3 regions of the Limosilactobacillus mucosae genome follow, and region 2 is predicted to be linked to each of the others. Evidence: riboswitches for the same ligand, from Rfam matches in the RefSeq annotation. Region 2 holds a riboswitch; each other region holds the start of a gene.
The links. Region 2 has a riboswitch for thiamine pyrophosphate ahead of thiM (hydroxyethylthiazole kinase). Riboswitches for the same ligand answer to the same signal wherever they lie in the genome.

Region 1 (5,553 bases), 760 kb from region 2:
CCCGCTATAATGGAAATCTTGCTGGTTGGCCGCTTAAACAGCGAAATCGTGGCGTTGTTGACCCGCTCATTGCCAACCAGCGGCGAGACGGAAGCATTGTTGGTTTCATGCGAGATTGCGGCTTTTTTCACCTTAGCGCCAAATCGTTCCTCAATCGCGTTTAAGTCCGTTTCGGTAAATCCGGAAGCTGCCGACTGCGAATCGTTGGGCGTAAAGTAAAGATAGGTATACTGCTCGCCGTTTTGAGTCGTATTAAACTCGTCGCTGAGCCTTTTCTTGACCCCATTTCCCAGTGCCAGAATCGTAATTACCGCCGCGATCCCAATCGTAATCCCAATCGTCGTCAGAAAACTACGCTTGGGGTTGGCTCTTAGCGATTGCAGAGCACTGCGCAAGAGTTCGGCATTTCTCAATTTCCTCCCACCTTTCGATCGTCGACAATTCGGCCATCAATGATCTTGACAACGCGCTCGCACTGTTCGGCAACCCGTGGATCATGCGTTACCATGATGATGGTCGTATGCTGAGTCTGGTTGAGCTGCTTAAACAGGTCCATGATTTCCTGACTGGTCTTCGTGTCCAAAGCCCCCGTTGGCTCATCGGCAATCAAGAAATCGGGGTTGGCAATGATGGCCCGCGCGATTGAGACTCGCTGCTGCTGACCACCCGAAAGCTCAGTGGGCAGCTTATCATCATAGCCTCCTAAACCAACGCGACTCAAAACTCGGGCCGCTGTCTTTTTGGCCTGCCGCCGACCCACTCCCGCATACAGCAGGGGCAAAATGACGTTTTCGGCAATACTGATGTCGCGAATCAGCTTAAAGTTTTGAAAGACAAACCCCACGTGCTGGTTGCGCAGCTTGGCAAAATCCGCCCGCGTATAGTCATGGATCGCCTGGTCATTGTAAAAATAGTTTCCTTCAAAATCATCATCCAAAAAACCGATGATATTGATCAAGGTCGACTTGCCAGACCCGGATTCCCCGATAATCGCCATCAGTTCACCGGCCGCAACCTGCAGATTGATATCATGCAGCACGTGAAATCGAGTCGCACCCTGACCATAGTACTTGTTAACGTGTTCCAGTCTAATCATTGCCATCAGCGCTCACCTTGGTCCCGTTATGCAGCTTGCTGTCTGGGTTGGTAACGATCTGCTGACCAGCCTTGACGCCGCTTTTGACTTCAAAGTATTCATTGACCCGCTTACCGCTAACGGCAACTGCTTTGGCCTTACCGTTTTTAACGACGTAGGCCTGCCCATTTTTAACGCTGGACTTTGGAATCCGCAGCTGGTTTTGCGCAACTGAAGCCTTGACCGTCTGCCCATCCATAAAGTCTTTGCTGCTTAGATCGGCATCGACCTCGTAGCTGGCACCGTTGCTTTGCGAGTTCGTGGTCGGCACCGTGGCCAGGTAGCTGATCGTCGTATCGGCCTGTTTGCCCGTTGCCAGTGCCCGCACATGAATCTCCTGACCGGTTTTAAGCTTGCTGTAGTTATATTCCGATACCTTGCTCTTAAACTTCAGATCGTTGGAATAGATCGTGATTACCGGTGCGTCCTGCTTAGTGTCGTCTACCGTGACCGTACCATCAAATGGTGCCGTTAAAGTCTGGGTGACCTTTTGACTCAGCGTGTTGACCTTATTTTGAGCTGCCGTAACGTCGCTTTGCGCATCGGCCAGACTGGCTTGGGCCTGGGCAACGCTGCTGGCCGATCCAGAAGCCGTGCCATCCTCGCTTTGCGCCGCCGCATCCTTTTGCGCCGCACTGACATTGTTTTGCTGTGCCGTTACGTTGCGCTGTGCCTTGGCCAGTTCCTGCTTGGCATCGGTCAGTTCTTCATTGGCACTCTCGCTGTAGGTCGTTACCAAAGGATCGCCCTCACTGACCTTTTGTCCGTTGGCAACCCCGATCGACTGCACCTTGCCAGATGGCAGACTCAAGACCTGCTGCTGTTGGGCGGCAACGGTCCCGGTCAGCGTCAAAGGAGTCGTTTTGGCAACCTTGGCAACGACATAGCGTGAAGACTGCGCGGCCTTGTTCTGCTTGATTTTATTGATGATCCCCATCCCAATCAGCAAAACCAAAACGATTGCCGTGCCGATCGTTGTCTTGCGGTGATTTTTTACCCAATGTTTTATTTTTTGCATAATCTTCCCCAGTTTCTACTTCTCAAAAATCCGTTTGAATGCGACAAATGTACTAAAAGCAACAGATATTTTAGTTAGTTACTTAAGTGATTAACTAGATAATACCAAATTTTTCTTAAAAGGCAATCCTTATTTAAAAAATTACTTAAATACTTTATCTAGCGACCAATGAATTTAGTATCATCATCGCTTGTCAATCCCGGTGATGCAGTGGTTAAATGGTAGTTGAAATAAAATGACTCTGTCTGGGGTGCCATTGATTTGGCTGAGAGATACCCACATAACCTGATCTAGTTAGGACTAGCGGAGGGAGACAGCTTAATTTGGCGTGGCCGCATCGTCACGTTCTTTTGATTAATGATTAAGCACTCTTTCTCGGCACTGGGAAAGAGTTTTTTTATTGGTTTGAGATGATTTTAAAACGTTTTTAGGAGGAATCTTATGAAAAAACGGACCTATCAGCTGGTACTGACCGCTGTCTTGTCGGCACTGGCCGTTTGTGGCGGCAGCATGTTCTCATTTCCCATTGGCGTGGCCAAATGCGCGCCAACACAAAGTCTGGTCAATATTGTTGCTGGCGTGGTCTTGGGGCCGGAATGGGCAGTCGCGCAGGCGCTTTTGACCTCAACCGTGCGCAATCTTTTAGGCACGGGGACGCTTTTAGCCTATCCCGGCAGCATCTTTGGCGCCTGGCTGAGCGGCTGGCTGTTTAAGCGGTTTGGCAAGATATGGCTGGCAGCTTTGGGCGAATTGATCGGTACGGGTTTGATTGGCGCGCTAGTTTCCTATCCAATCGCTGCTTTGCTGATGAGTGCCAAGGGATCACTTTTCTTATTCGTCCCCAGCTTTGCAGTCAGTGCCATCGTTGGCGGCCTGTTAGCCTGGGTGATCTTAAAAGCCGCCTGGCAGCCAATCAGTCGCTTTGCCAAAATTTAATATTTATTTAGGGGCAGTTATTTGGCTTTTTTCCATCAGCTCTTGTACAATTCAGTTATCAAGCTACAATCGTTTTCTCATTAAGGAGGAATCAGCAAATGGAAAAAACATTTACTTTAGCCGAATTAAAACAGTTTAATGGTCAAAACGGTCAGCCGGCCTATGTTGCCGTTAAGGGCACGGTCTACGACGTAACTGAAGTGTCAGCATGGCAAGGCGGCAAGCACCATGGCGTTACGGCCGGCACTGATGCCACCGCGGCTATTGCTCATGCTCCTCATGGCGAAAGCGTCTTGGGCAAGCTGAAAGTAGTCGGTAAGCTGGCTGACTAGCTGCCACGATTCATCGACATCATCTAAACAGAAAAACAGTCATGGTCCTCAACCGTGACTGTTTTTTGTTGAAACGCTTTCTTGATTTGATTATGATGGTAATAAATATTCAAGAGGTGAATCAAATGACTAAAGGTTCTGCAATCGCCTACCAAAAACTGCTTGACGAGCTGCAAAAACTGGACATCAAATACGAAATGGTAGACCATCCCGCCGCTAAGACCACTGCAGAAGCCGATGCCTATATCGCTGGTAAAATCGGCGTCCGCACCAAATCGATGTTTCTCAAGGATAAGAAGAAAAACTTCTACCTGGTGATCATGGACGATGCCAAGCGCATGGACTTTAAGGAGTTTCAAGAGCTTACCGGCACTAAGCGCATCTCAATGGCTCATGACAGTGACATTGAAGATCAGCTGGGGCTTGAGGCCGGCATCGTTTCGCCATTTGGCATTATGAACAACACGGCTCACAACATTCAGATCTACTTTGATCAAGACATGCTGGCTGAAAACATTCCATTAACGTTCCATCCCAATATCAATACGCATACGATCTTTCTTTCAGCGGCCGATCTGATGAAATTCATCAAAGCTCAAGGATTCGACTATCAAATTATTGATCTGTAAACTCAAAACGCCCATTCGTGAATGGGCGTTTTTTGAATGCTGCTATTCGGCAACCCGATTGCCCAGTTCCCAAAATGCCAGGGCTGAGGCGGCCGCAACGTTTAAAGAATCGACTCCGGGAGCCATTGGAATCTTGATCGTGAAGTCGCTTTGCTCGATCGTTGCCTCTTTTAGTCCTGGACCTTCTGAACCCATGATAATCGCCAGGCGGTCCACTGCAGTCAGCTTGGGATCGTCAATGCTGACGGTATTATGCCGCAATGCCATGGCTGCCGTCTGATAGCCAGCTTGATGAAGCAGATCAATACCAGCATGCTGCCAGGTTTTGGCGTCAACATAAGTCCAAGGTACTTGAAAAACGGTTCCCATCGCCACGCGCGAAGACCGGCGATAAAAAGGATCCGCCGAGTCGCTGGTCACGATGACGCCATCAATGCCCAACGCCGCCGCTGACCGGAAAATCGCACCAATATTGGCTGGATTGACCACGCTCTCGAGCACGGCAATACGGGGATGCTCAGCCGGCATGGTCGCTAAAAAATCAGCCAGCTCCAGACGCTTGACGCGATGCATCGCTGCCAGTGCGCCCCGCAAAAGATTATAGCCCGGCAGCTGACGAAGCAGTTTGCTATTGGCAACGTAAATTGGCGTCTGTCCTAAGCCGCTGGTCTGATTAGCCGCCATTTCATGATCCAGATCTGCTAAATCACGCGTCAAGGCCTTTTCTTCCACTAAAAGCGAAGCCGGTTGATAGCCAGCGCGCAGGGCCCGCTCGATTACCTTGGGACTTTCTGCGATAAAAAGTCCCGGGTCAGGCTCCAATGCGTGAAACAGCTGGGCTTCATTCAACCGTACATATGGATCCAAATCCGCGCCATTCAGGTCATCCAGAAAAATTAAGTTATGCATTTTTATCTACCTGTCCTTAAAGATCTAAAACCATTTTAGCATAACCAGCCAACACCTTTAGTTAGGCAGTTTGCGTCAAAGTTAATCGAAAAGCCCGACAACGTTCGCATTTGTTTCAAAATTTCCAGCTATAATTGCAGAGTCAACCATCATCAAAAGGCCCGGCAAAACGTCTTAAAAGCCATGCATACCGGCAACTACCAAACATTTTTAAAACAGCTGCAAAAACGCGTTCCCGACTATCTGGCCACTGCCAAAGCCAACGTTGACGCTATGCAGGCCGCTTACAGCTATGGCGCTTCAGTCGTCGACCAAAAATCAAGTATCAAGATCCAAGCTGTCAGTCATGGGCGCTTAAAGCTGACTTGGCAGGCTGATAAAAGCGGCAGAATTCAGCTGCCAATCGTTACCTACCGTCAATCGCGGCTGATCATCAACGGCAAAAAGCTGACCCGTTTTAAGCGTTCTTTGGTTGGCTCACCGACAGTCATTCAGCAGCCGGGGCAAAACACTGCCTATTTAAGCTATGCTGCTCCATTATGGCTCAATTTCTTAATCGTTATTTCACTGCTGAGCTGGCTGGCTTGGGCGCTC
Region 2 (5,553 bases):
TTGTCGGCGTGCTGCACCAGCCAGTGAAAGACTTGGTTGGTTTCCCGCAGCTCGCTTGGGTATTCAACTTCTGGCGCCTTGCGATAGTTAAAGTTGATAAAGGCAAAACCCATCCGCGCCATTGCCAGTCCATAGAATTGATAGGTTTCTTTGGTACCATAGACATAACCGCCGCCATGCACGTGCACGATTACCGGCAGTTTTCCTTGATAGCGATGCGGCCGATACAAATCGAGCAGGTTGTCATCACCATGATCACCATAGCGAATGTTGTCAAAGCGATCAACGTTTTCTGGGTACGGATTCAGCCCGGCATCACGCGCGTCGTCATTTATTTTGGCTTCATGGCGAAACTTTTCAACGACTGGCAGCCACTTTAAATCCACGTATGAATTGATTTCCGTCATTAAAAATCCCTCCGCTTCTAAATCATCTAATCCGATTATAACGCGGATAGAAAGCGCTGTCTTTGGTTAATTTCCAGCTGGCGGCCGCTTAATCAGCTGTCCCAGATAGCTGACCACTCCGATCAACGCAATGCCAGCCGTGATCTCGATTGCCAAGGGAGTTACAAAACGGGCCAAAAACAAACAACAAAGCAACGCTATCACAGCCAGCACCATTTCATAAATATCAATATGGTCAATCTTGCCTTGTGCATGCCGCCGCTTTAAATCCGCGAATTCAAGCTTGATGGTTGCCATCGCCACGAATGCGTACTGAACGACGGCAATCATGATGCTGCAGGGAATCAGCGCCAGATAATCTCCTGTCATTACCAAAATCAAAACGATGCCGGCCGTTAAAAGCGTAGCCACGTATGGAACGCCATTTTGTGACTTGATGCCGATAAACCTGGGCAGCAGCGCCTTTTCATTTGCCAGCGATGAGACCACGTATGGCGTACTGTAAAACATTGAGATCGCCACGCCGGCAATCGATCCCAACATGCCGATCATAATCACGGCCTCACCCAGCTTGCCAAACTGCTGACCAAACGCCCAAGCCAGCGGTGCGTCCACATTGTCGATTCGATTGCCAAGCATCCCGATCGCCACGCTCATGGTAACCACATAGATGACCGTAACGCTAATGACCACGCCAATCAAAAGCTTTGGCAGGTTCTTTTTGGAATTATGAATGGACGATGCCTGTACCGGCAGAAACGAAAATCCTGGAAACATAAAGAAGATCAGCATAAATGCATGATCAAAGTCACTAAGCGAATTATGGACCGAAGCATTAAAGTTGCCCGGCTTGACGTAAAAAATCCCCAGCACGATAAACAATCCCAAAACTGCCAGCTTCAAGACCGTTGAAAAGTTATTGGCCCAGGTTGACGCCTTTTTGCCCAGCAGCCGGATCGTCAGTAAAATCAGAATCATTCCCAATCCGGCCCAGCGATAGACCGTAATCTCACTTAATCTTGGCAGCCATGGTCGCAGCCCGCGTAAAAATGCCGCGATCTCGGTAGCAATCGCCGCGGCGCCCTGCAGCCAGGTAAACAGCCCGATCTCAAAGCCCCAAAATCGGCCAAACTCTTTGTAGGTATAATACCAGCCCGCGCCATTCCCCGAAAAATGATGCGCCATCTCGGCATAACAATAGGCCATTGCCAAGACTGCCAATGCCGCCAGCAGAATCAAAGCCAGGCTCCAGTTGCCGGCATCTTGAAACAGCACGCCAGGCAATAAAAAGATGCCGGACCCGACCATGCTGTTGATCCCGAACAAAAACACCGAGGCAAAGCTGATTTTACCTGCTTGATGATTTGGCATGTCCATCCCCCCTTTTAATATAATTATAATTAATCTATCACTGAATTGACTGCTTGATAAGTTTTCAAAAACAGAATTGTATAGCAAACGACTTTATTGATTGAAATTGAGCATCCCAGCCTACTTGAATGAATTAAGTCTTTTTAAATTTGAATTTTCTGCTATACTAAAAACTAAGTTGAATATTTTTCCGCACTAGGGGAGTCCATGTTCTGGACTGAGACGCGCGCAGTGACGCGTAAACTCTTTGAACCTGTTAAGTCGATGCTTGCGAAGGAAAGTGCTTCTTTTTTGAATTGGAATCAACCAGATCCGCGAGCGTTTTAACGAGTTCGCGGATTTTTTATTTCAGCCAATCAAAGGAGGAATTCATATGAGTCTGATTGCACAGCTGCGCAAACAAAATCCGGTCGTCTTAACGGTTGCCAATATGGTTACGCCCGCTGACGTTGCCAATGGCTTAAACGTTTTAGGCGCTTCGCCAATCATGTCCAAGGCGCCCGAAGAAGCCGAAGACATGGTTAAGATTGCCCAGGCCGTCACGATTAATCTGGGAACCGTTGAAACCGCACAAAGAAAAGAGATGCTGGCGGTTATGGATGCCGCGCAGTTTTTAGAGGTCCCAGCCGTTTTTGACCCGGTTGCCTGTGCCGGCAGCGCCTATCGTACTCAAGTCGCCAACGAGCTTTTGAGCAAGTATCGCTTTGCCTGCATCCGTGGAAATGCCGGCGAGATTGCTGCATTAGCTGGGATTGACTGGCAAAGCCACGGCATCGACGCGGGATCTGGGGATGGTGATCTGACCGCCATTGCGCAGAAATGTGCTCAAAAATATCAAACCGTCGTTGCGATGACTGGAGCCGTAGATATCATTACTGATGGTCAAAAAGTCATCAAGGTTCCGTTTGGCTCGCCGCTGTTTGCCGTTCATGTGGGAACTGGCGACATGCTTTCCAGTATTATCGCGGCCTTTATCGGTCTGGGCGGCAGTGTTTTGGAAGCGGCCGCCACGGCTTGCGAGGTCTTTGCCTTAGCCGGCCAGGCCGCTGCTAACAAGACCCAGCTGCCAAGCCGCTGGTATGACATGTTTTTGGACAATCTTTACCAAGCCGATGATCAATTGATTGCAGCCTGGCAAACCGAATTACAGAAAGAAGACTAAAGATGATTAATGAATTTCCACAAGCCCTTTCGATTGCTGGCTCTGATTCAGGTGGCGGCGCAGGCATGCAGGCAGATCTAAAAACCATGCAGATGCGGCATGTTTTTGCCACGACTGTTTTAGTCGCCATTACGGCACAAAACACGCTAGGCGTTCAAGACGCCATGCCGCTGCCTAAAAAAATCATTGATGAACAGTTCGCTTCATTAAAAGCCGATTTAAAAATTCGCGCCTGCAAAACCGGCATGCTGGCTGATACTGAAACCGTTGAAACCGTCGTCGCCAATCTTAGACAATCCGATTTTGGACCACTGGTAGTTGATCCAGTCATGATTGCCAAAGGCGGCGCGCACCTGTTGACCGATGAGGCGATCAGCACGGTCAGGACCAAGCTGCTTCCCCTCGCCGATCTAGTAACGCCCAACCTGCCGGAAGCAGAGGCACTGGCTGAAATGACGATCGAGAACAACGCCGATATGAAAAAAGCTGGGCAGCGGCTGCAGGCTTTAGGCGCCAAGAACGTCTTGGTTAAGGGCGGTCATTTTAACGATCAAAAACAGGCCAGTGATTTTGTATTGCTGGCTGATGGATCCAGCTTTTGGATGAGCTCGCCTCGGATCGACACCAAACGCACGCACGGGACTGGTGATACGATCTCAGCCTGCATTACCGCCGAGCTGGCTAAGGGCGTATCAATGGAAAACGCGATTCGCATTGGCAAGGCCTACGTGGAAGCCACGATTCGTGATGGCATCCAGGTTGGTCACGGGCATGGTCCTTTGAATCACTGGGCCGTCTAGGAGGGCAGTATGCAATTTAGAGAAGAAATGCTTCACTGCTATTTGGTTGGCGGCACCCAAGACGTCAATCATGATCCAAAACGGTTTCTAAACGACGTATCAATCGCAATGGACAGCGGCATTACCGCCTTTCAGTATCGCGAAAAAGGCACCAGCCAACTCAGCCAAAAACAGCGCGTACAGCTGGGATTGAAACTGCGCAGACTGGCCGATCAGCACCATATTCCGCTGATCGTTGATGATGACGTTGAATTGGCCCAGGTAATCAACGCTGACGGCATCCACGTTGGTCAAAAGGATCAGCGTGTCGAACAGGTCTTAGCCGCGGTTGGCAACACTATGTTTGTCGGCTATTCATGCAATCAGCCAGCACAGATCGAGCACGCCAACCAATTGCCGGTGGCCTATGTCGGCAGTGGACCGATTTTTCCAACCAGCTCCAAAAATGATGCTGATCCAGCGATGGGACTTGAAAAACTGCATGAGCTGGTCACGATAAGCACCCATCCAATCGTGGCCATTGGCGGCATTACCGAAGCCAACATGGCCCAGACGCTTGCTGCCGGAGTCGCTGGCCTTTCAATGATCTCAATGATTCTGCAAAGCGCTGACATTCAAAAAACCGTTCAGCATATCAATTCTTTATACTAAATCAACCAGGTGAAATTTTTATGAACGACTCAAAAACCACTAAATTTTCTGAAAAACTGCATCAAGCAGCTGCACCACTCTGGCAAAAAAGCATTCACCATCCATTTATCACTGAACTGGCCAGCGGTAAACTGCCATTGGCAACCTTTCGCTATTATCTGACGCAGGATACCAAATACCTAACCGCGTTTGAAAAGCTGCATGAAAGAACCGCCGCCCTGCTTCCTCGATCACAGGGCGCACTGCTCTTAAAGCTGGCCAATGGTTCCGGAGAAGACGTTCAGCGCAGTCCTATGCTGCAACAGCTCAAGCTCAGCCCAGCAGAGATTCAGCAAGCTCCCATCGCTCCTAACAACTACGCTTACATCACCCATATGGAGCATCAGCTGAGCGTTGATCCCGCTGCTGCCGTGACCGCTCTTTTACCCTGCTACTGGCTTTATGATGAGATTGCCGACTACTGGAAAGATCAGACCAGTCCCATTCCCGTCTACCAAGCATTTTTTGACAGCTATCAGACAGTCGGCTTTGATACCAGTACCCAACAGCTGGTCGGCTTGGTAAATGAACTGGCCGCCAACAGCAATGAAACCGTCAAACAACAGATGATGACGGCCTTTTTGCGCAGCAGCAGCTATGAGCTGGGCTTTTGGCAAATGGCTTATACTCACCAGACCTGGGCTGACCTGGCTGATAATTAAGCAACAGATATGTAAAACGCTGGATTGCATCTGACAACCCAGCGTTTTTTTAATGTTTTGCGATCGCACCGTTCAACTCTTTGCGATCTCCCAAATAGATCAAGAAAATGATTGGCACGATGATCAGCATGACCGGATAAAAAGCTTTAAGCGGCAGATACTGGTCAATCAAGCCCCCTAAAACCGGTCCCAGCGTCATCCCAATGTCAACGCCCAGGAAAAACGTTGAACTGGCCAGTCCCTGTTCTCCTTGTGGCGCCAGCATCAAGGCCGTTGATTGGCAGACTGAGTAGATGATGCCATATCCCATTGCCATGCCAGCGGCCGCCAAAGCCATTTCCCAATTGGTTTTCATAATTGACAGCATGATCAAATAAAAAACATTGGCCAACAAACTGACGATCAGCCATTTACCGAAACGAACCGTGTCGAATTTAGTGCGCAGACAAAGCCGGATTACC
Region 3 (5,553 bases), 850 kb from region 2:
TCAGTCAAGCAGCGTCGACCATTGAGACGATTGAAATTGATGAGAACAACTTTCAGCCGGATGCAGTCTATGGTGCACTCAAAAAAGCCTTGAGTCGACCAGGTAAATGTCTTTTGTTTGCCCTCAAAGAACGCTGGTTGCTGGAATTTCTGCCGCGATTGATGAAAGAGCATGTCATTGACGAAGCAAGAACCGCGGTAACTGGCTTTGCCGATACTGCGTTGATTGGCAGTATCTGTCCTTATGCCAAGGTAGTTTCGCAAAATCCTTTTTTGATGGGGCAGCGTGCCGGTGAGATTTTGCTGCAGATGCTGAAGGGTGAAAAGAACATTCCAGAAGAATCAGTCATCAAAGCTCAATTCAAGCACTAAATAAACGTAATCAAAAAAACAGCACTATGCTAAGCACGACAAAGCTTGGCATAGTGCTGTTTTTGCTTAATTAGTATGCTAATAATCTGTTTTTACAAATATGCCAAAATAAAAAATCCCTGCCTCAGTGCTGAGACAAGGATTACTGACTTGTAAACTAGAATTCCTGGTGATGATCTTGTGGCTTGCGTCCCAACAAAACCGCGATTCCCATCGCAACGTTGTAGATCAAAAGTATTAAGGCCAGCAGCAATGCAAAAGCTGCCAGAATGCTGAACAAGCCGCCTAAATGAGCCAGATTCTGCATGTTGGCTGCGCCAATGATTACAAAGATGGCAATCATGTACAGCAAGGGGAAAATCTGGCTCCAGAAGGCCTTAACAGCGTTTTTACGCACCTCGTTGAAGCCTTGGTATTTTGCGATAATCCAGACGATCAATGGGAAGATGACCGGTAAAAAGAAAATGCTGAAGTAGGCTAGCGCGCTAACGATTCGCTGACCGAATTTGTTATCCATGAATTGGAATCCTCCAAATATTTTCTTTAATTATATCGAATCTGCTATGGTAGGGCAAATGTGATAATCTGTATTAAAATAATACTTATTATCAATATCGACCAATCGCGAGCCGTTAATGTAATCTGATGAACGCTGGTCCGCGCGCGATCCTCAACGTAGCCGTGTGATTCCATAGCCTGCGCCAGTTGGTCCGACCAGGTGATGGCATGCAGGATTGCCTTGAAATAAAGCGTTGGTGACCACCAAGACAGATTGATGCCTCGCATTTGACCAGCCGCGCGAATCGTTTTAACCGCCATTTTAATCCGTGGAATCAGATTGACGGCCGCCAGCGTTCCATAAGCAAACTTGCTGGGCAGATGCAGATTTTGTTCCAAAGAGCGGGTGAGCTCCAGTGGACTGGTAGTCTGCGTAATAGCCGCGCCGGTAAAAACGTAGACATAGATTCGTGAAAACAGCACCCAGGCATAAAAATAGTCATGGCCGGGACTGAACCAGGCAATCGTGATAAATACCGCGACTGCTGGAAATAGCGGCATTAAAAACAGCCAGCCAAACAAGCGGGGCCGAATGCGCTTAGTCAAAAGATAGATTATGGCAACGGCAACTAAGACCAGATTGATCGTTAAATGGCGCGTAAACGAGACTTCTAAGGCAATGATCAGCACCAACAACAGTTTAAAACTTGGATTCATTTAAAATTCCTCCCGATAGCTGAGCTGACAGTCTGTCAGTTTTACGTGCCGATCAATCAGCTTTTCCAGGCCCTCCAACTGATGGCTGATAATGATCATTGTTTGCGGGTAGACTTTTTGGCTGGCCTTGATCAGATCAACGACATTGTGCAGCGAATGAAGGTCAAGGCCGCTAAAAGGCTCATCCAACAGCAGAACCGGCTGCCCCATAATCAGCATTAAAAGCAGCTGCAGCTTTTTTTGCTGACCGCCAGAAAGCGAGTAGACTACGCGATCCTGCAATTTATTCAAATCAAGCAGCTTAAGTGCCGCGGCTAGGTGATCCTCGTCAAAGTAGGGATTACGGCCTTTTTTAAGACTCAGCGCCAACTCCTCTTTAACCGTTACGCTAAGAAACTGGTCGACGGCATGCTGGAAGACGTAGCCGACCTGTTGAGCATAACGGCGCGGTTTGATTTTTTGGGTGTCCTGGTCATTATAGATGATCGTTCCCTGGTAGGCCGCCAAGTGTGTAATAGCCTTAAACAATGAGGATTTCCCGGTTCCCGTGGCGCCGGTCAGCAGCGTCGTTTGATTTTTGAAAAATGAAAAGTCATTTGCCATGATCAGCTTTTGATCCCCATGTTCAATCACTACTTTTTTGAGCGTTAGAATCGGCTGGTCGCTGGCAGTCGGCAGTTTGACATGGTGGACTGTGGCGGCCAGCTGATCGGCAGACTGAAGCAGTGCATCACTGGCAGCGGCATCAAGCAATTGGGCCCGCTGATTTTCAAAGTGAATGATCTGTTTAGCCAAACCGCGATAGCCATGCAGATCATGATCAGCAACGATAATCGTTTTGTGATACTTTTGCTGCAGTAAGGTCAGCTGCTGAATCAACAAAGTCCGATTATGGTTGTCGATGCTGGCAAATGGCTCGTCCAACAGCAGAATATCAGTATCCATCGCGACTAAAACGGCCAAGGCGGCCCGCTGCTGCTCGCCACCTGACATCGTGGCCAGCTGACGATCGCGCAGGTGCTCAATGCCGCAGAATTTTAAGGCATGCTCAATGCGGGCGGGCATCTCGTTGGCAGGCAGCTGCAGGTTTTCCAAGGCAAATTCCAATTCATGCTGCGGCGTATCAAGCGCGAACTGCATCCCGGGATCCTGAAACATCATCGCAACGGTTAAAACATTCGGCAGCTCGATGTTTCCCTGCAGAATCCGGCCGCCGTATTTAGGCAGCAGACCGGCTAAAAGGCGCATCAGCGTGGACTTGCCACTGCCGGAAGCACCATAAAAGAGCGTCCAGGAATCAACCGGAATTTTCAGCGCAACGTCTTTTAACGTCGGGTGCTTTGGCGTATATGCAAAAGTCAGATTGTCAATTGCCAAATGATTCATTAGTCGTTAAATTCCTCGCGTTTCATGACGTGCGAGCGTTCCAGCAGCCGTTCGATCAGCATTACCAAAACGCCGCAGAAGAAGAACATTGAAAGCAGCCGGCCGCTAAAGTAGTAAACGTTTTTGAAGCCAAACTTGTTATAGCCATTGCGGAACCAATCCCAGGCAAACGTTACGATCGTCGTGGTAATGGTTGTTGAAACGGCCCCTAGCCAGTCGTAGTGCTTGTAGCCGGTGAATGTAAAACCCAGTTCGCTGGCAATCCCTTGAACGGCACCAGAAATCAGATTGGCCGCGCCCCATTGATCACCAATCAAGGCTTCACCAGCGGCACCTAAAAACTCGCCAAGGAAAGGTGCACCAGGTTTTTTCAGCATAAATCCCGCCATCGGACCGGCCATGCACCAAAGCCCCATGGTTAGATCGTTACCCATCATTGGCAGTTTGAGCGGTGTAAAGACAATGGTCAGCGCGTTGTACATAAAGGCAGCTGCCCAGTAGATCACCCCAAAGATAATGCCGACCAGTGCCAGCAGGATGATGTCGCGCAGATGAAACTTGTTATTTTTTTTGGCCATGAAAGACCCTCCTAATGATTGAAATTTTCAATCACCTGTCCAAAAGAAAACCCACTATGGAAAAGATCCACAGTGGGGCTGATTACAACAGATTATTTACCGTATCTCCCTTCGCTGGAATTATCCAGAGCAGGTTCAATGGGTATTATCTCAGCCGTATGGCACCCCAGACATGAATGATTGATCGTTTTCATCTTACAAAATAACTTGGCATAGTGCAAGCCAGCAGAAATTTTATCGAAGTTTAATTTGAAATAAAAAAGAATTTAAGCAGAGAAATTGATTTGAATCAAGCTGGGTTTAAATTTATTGAGATTCACTGATAATCATTTGATCAGCCTGGACACAATATATGGCGTTTAATCTCTAAAATATCTACTAGATGTCGTGGTAGAATGGTCCTATTGAATTTCAAACAAGAGTAAGAGGCAAGACCATGAAGAAAAATCAAAAAGGCATCCTGCTGGTTAATCTTGGAACGCCAAGTGATCCCAGCGTTCCAGCGGTTATCAGATTTTTACGGCGGTTCTTAAGCAATCGGCGGGTCATTCATATGCCGCCATTGATCTGGCAGCCAATTCTAAACATGATGGTGCTGCCTAAACATGCTCCCAAGTCGGCCGCCAATTATGAGCAGCTGTGGTCATCAGAGATTGGCTCGCCTTTGCTGCATTATACCCAGCGCCAAGCCCAGCTGCTGCAAAAGCGACTGCCGGATTATACGGTTCGCTATGCCATGAGCTACAGTCAGCCGCTGATTGGTGCGGTCTTAAAAGAATTTGAGTTTCAAGGAATCACCGATTTAACGATCATTCCAATGTATCCGCAGTATTCAACTACAACCACGGCTTCGGTTCAAGATGACGTCGCTCGGTTTTACCAGGATCGCAAAACGGTTCCAGAAATTAGATTCGTCAGTGACTACAGCAGTTTTTGGCCGTATGTCAAAGCATTATCGAATAAACTGCAAAAAGCGGTTGCTAAAATGAATCCAGATGCAATCGTCTTTTCATATCATGGCATTCCGCTCAGTTATCAAAAGGCCGGTGATCCTTACGCCCAGTGCTGCCGGCAAACGACCATGGCGGTAATTGAGCGTTTGGGGCTGCAGATTCCCTGTTTTCAAGCCTATCAGTCGCGCTTTGGACCGGCAAAGTGGCTGACGCCGGCCACCAAAGATCTTTTGACCGCGCTGCCTAAGCAAGGCTATCGCAAGGTACTGGTCATCGCGCCTAGTTTTACCGCTGACTGTCTGGAGACGATTCAAGAATTGGGCGAGGAGAACCGGGATGTCTTTTTAGCTGCTGGCGGAAATGAATATCAATTGCTGCCAGCTTTAAATGATGATGCTGAGTGGGTTGAGGCCTTAGCGCAATTAACGCTTCTAAACGCTGTTATGCCGGCTCAGAACGCAGCTATGGATCTGCCGTCAGCCAATCTGCAGACTGAATAGGATCAAAAAACCTCATCGGCAAGCACCGATGAGGTTTTTTGATTAGTAATTAGTGTTCTTTCAAGACGCTGTTCAAACGTTCCATGAATACCTTCAAGTAACGTTCCTTGTCAACGTTAACGGCAACCTTAACGTTTGGATTAGGATCGTTCAAGCGTGAGTTGTCACCAATCGTCCGGCCGTAGTTGTGTTCTTCGTAGTTAACCTTCATAAACAGGCTGATCGTTTGAACAAAGGTAGGGTCGATGGAGACACCGACTGCCAGTGGGTCGTGCAGGGCACAGCCGTTCTTGTCGATATCCAGGTTGTAGTAGGCATCGATGTAGAAGTCGGTAATGTCAGCGTAGGCCTTACCAGCTTTCGTACCCAGGTCGCGCCATTGCTGCGTTTCCTTCTTAGTCAAAAGCGTGCGCAGCGTAACGTCCAGGCCAACCATCGTCAATGGCAGGTCGCTTTGCAGAACCGTGTTGGCAGCCTTGGCGTCTTGGTTGATGTTGGCTTCAGCAACGTCAGTAACGTTACCTTCAACCGTCAATGCACCACCCATGAA

Region 1: it holds a riboswitch for thiamine pyrophosphate, as region 2 does, so the genes downstream of both, thiW (energy coupling factor transporter S component ThiW) here and thiM (hydroxyethylthiazole kinase) in region 2, are expected to answer to the same signal.
Region 3: it holds a riboswitch for thiamine pyrophosphate, as region 2 does, so the genes downstream of both, H0G69_RS09620 (ECF transporter S component) here and thiM (hydroxyethylthiazole kinase) in region 2, are expected to answer to the same signal.

The regions. Positions count from the first base shown of each region.
Region 1 covers NZ_CP058954.1:1,851,093-1,856,645, forward strand. The annotation lists gene H0G69_RS09180 (ABC transporter permease) at 1-413, opposite strand, end outside; gene H0G69_RS09185 (ABC transporter ATP-binding protein) at 410-1,096, opposite strand; gene H0G69_RS09190 (efflux RND transporter periplasmic adaptor subunit) at 1,089-2,153, opposite strand; TPP riboswitch at 2,390-2,482, shown strand; gene thiW (energy coupling factor transporter S component ThiW) at 2,595-3,089, shown strand; gene H0G69_RS09200 (cytochrome b5 domain-containing protein) at 3,188-3,421, shown strand; gene H0G69_RS09205 (prolyl-tRNA synthetase associated domain-containing protein) at 3,547-4,050, shown strand; gene H0G69_RS09210 (TrmH family RNA methyltransferase) at 4,093-4,959, opposite strand; gene H0G69_RS09215 (hypothetical protein) at 5,143-5,553, shown strand, end outside.
Region 2 covers NZ_CP058954.1:1,090,296-1,095,848, forward strand. The annotation lists gene H0G69_RS05215 (alpha/beta hydrolase) at 1-407, opposite strand, end outside; gene H0G69_RS05220 (APC family permease) at 474-1,778, opposite strand; TPP riboswitch at 1,966-2,074, shown strand; gene thiM (hydroxyethylthiazole kinase) at 2,152-2,940, shown strand; gene thiD (bifunctional hydroxymethylpyrimidine kinase/phosphomethylpyrimidine kinase) at 2,943-3,740, shown strand; gene thiE (thiamine phosphate synthase) at 3,750-4,391, shown strand; gene H0G69_RS05240 (TenA family protein) at 4,412-5,092, shown strand; gene H0G69_RS05245 (MFS transporter) at 5,142-5,553, opposite strand, start outside.
Region 3 covers NZ_CP058954.1:1,939,617-1,945,169, reverse strand. The annotation lists gene H0G69_RS09640 (LacI family DNA-binding transcriptional regulator) at 1-371, shown strand, start outside; gene H0G69_RS09635 (magnetosome magnetite crystal formation protein family) at 529-888, opposite strand; gene H0G69_RS09630 (energy-coupling factor transporter transmembrane component T family protein) at 933-1,586, opposite strand; gene H0G69_RS09625 (ABC transporter ATP-binding protein) at 1,587-2,972, opposite strand; gene H0G69_RS09620 (ECF transporter S component) at 2,972-3,550, opposite strand; TPP riboswitch at 3,640-3,729, opposite strand; gene hemH (ferrochelatase) at 3,987-5,003, shown strand; gene H0G69_RS09610 (nucleoside hydrolase) at 5,053-5,553, opposite strand, start outside.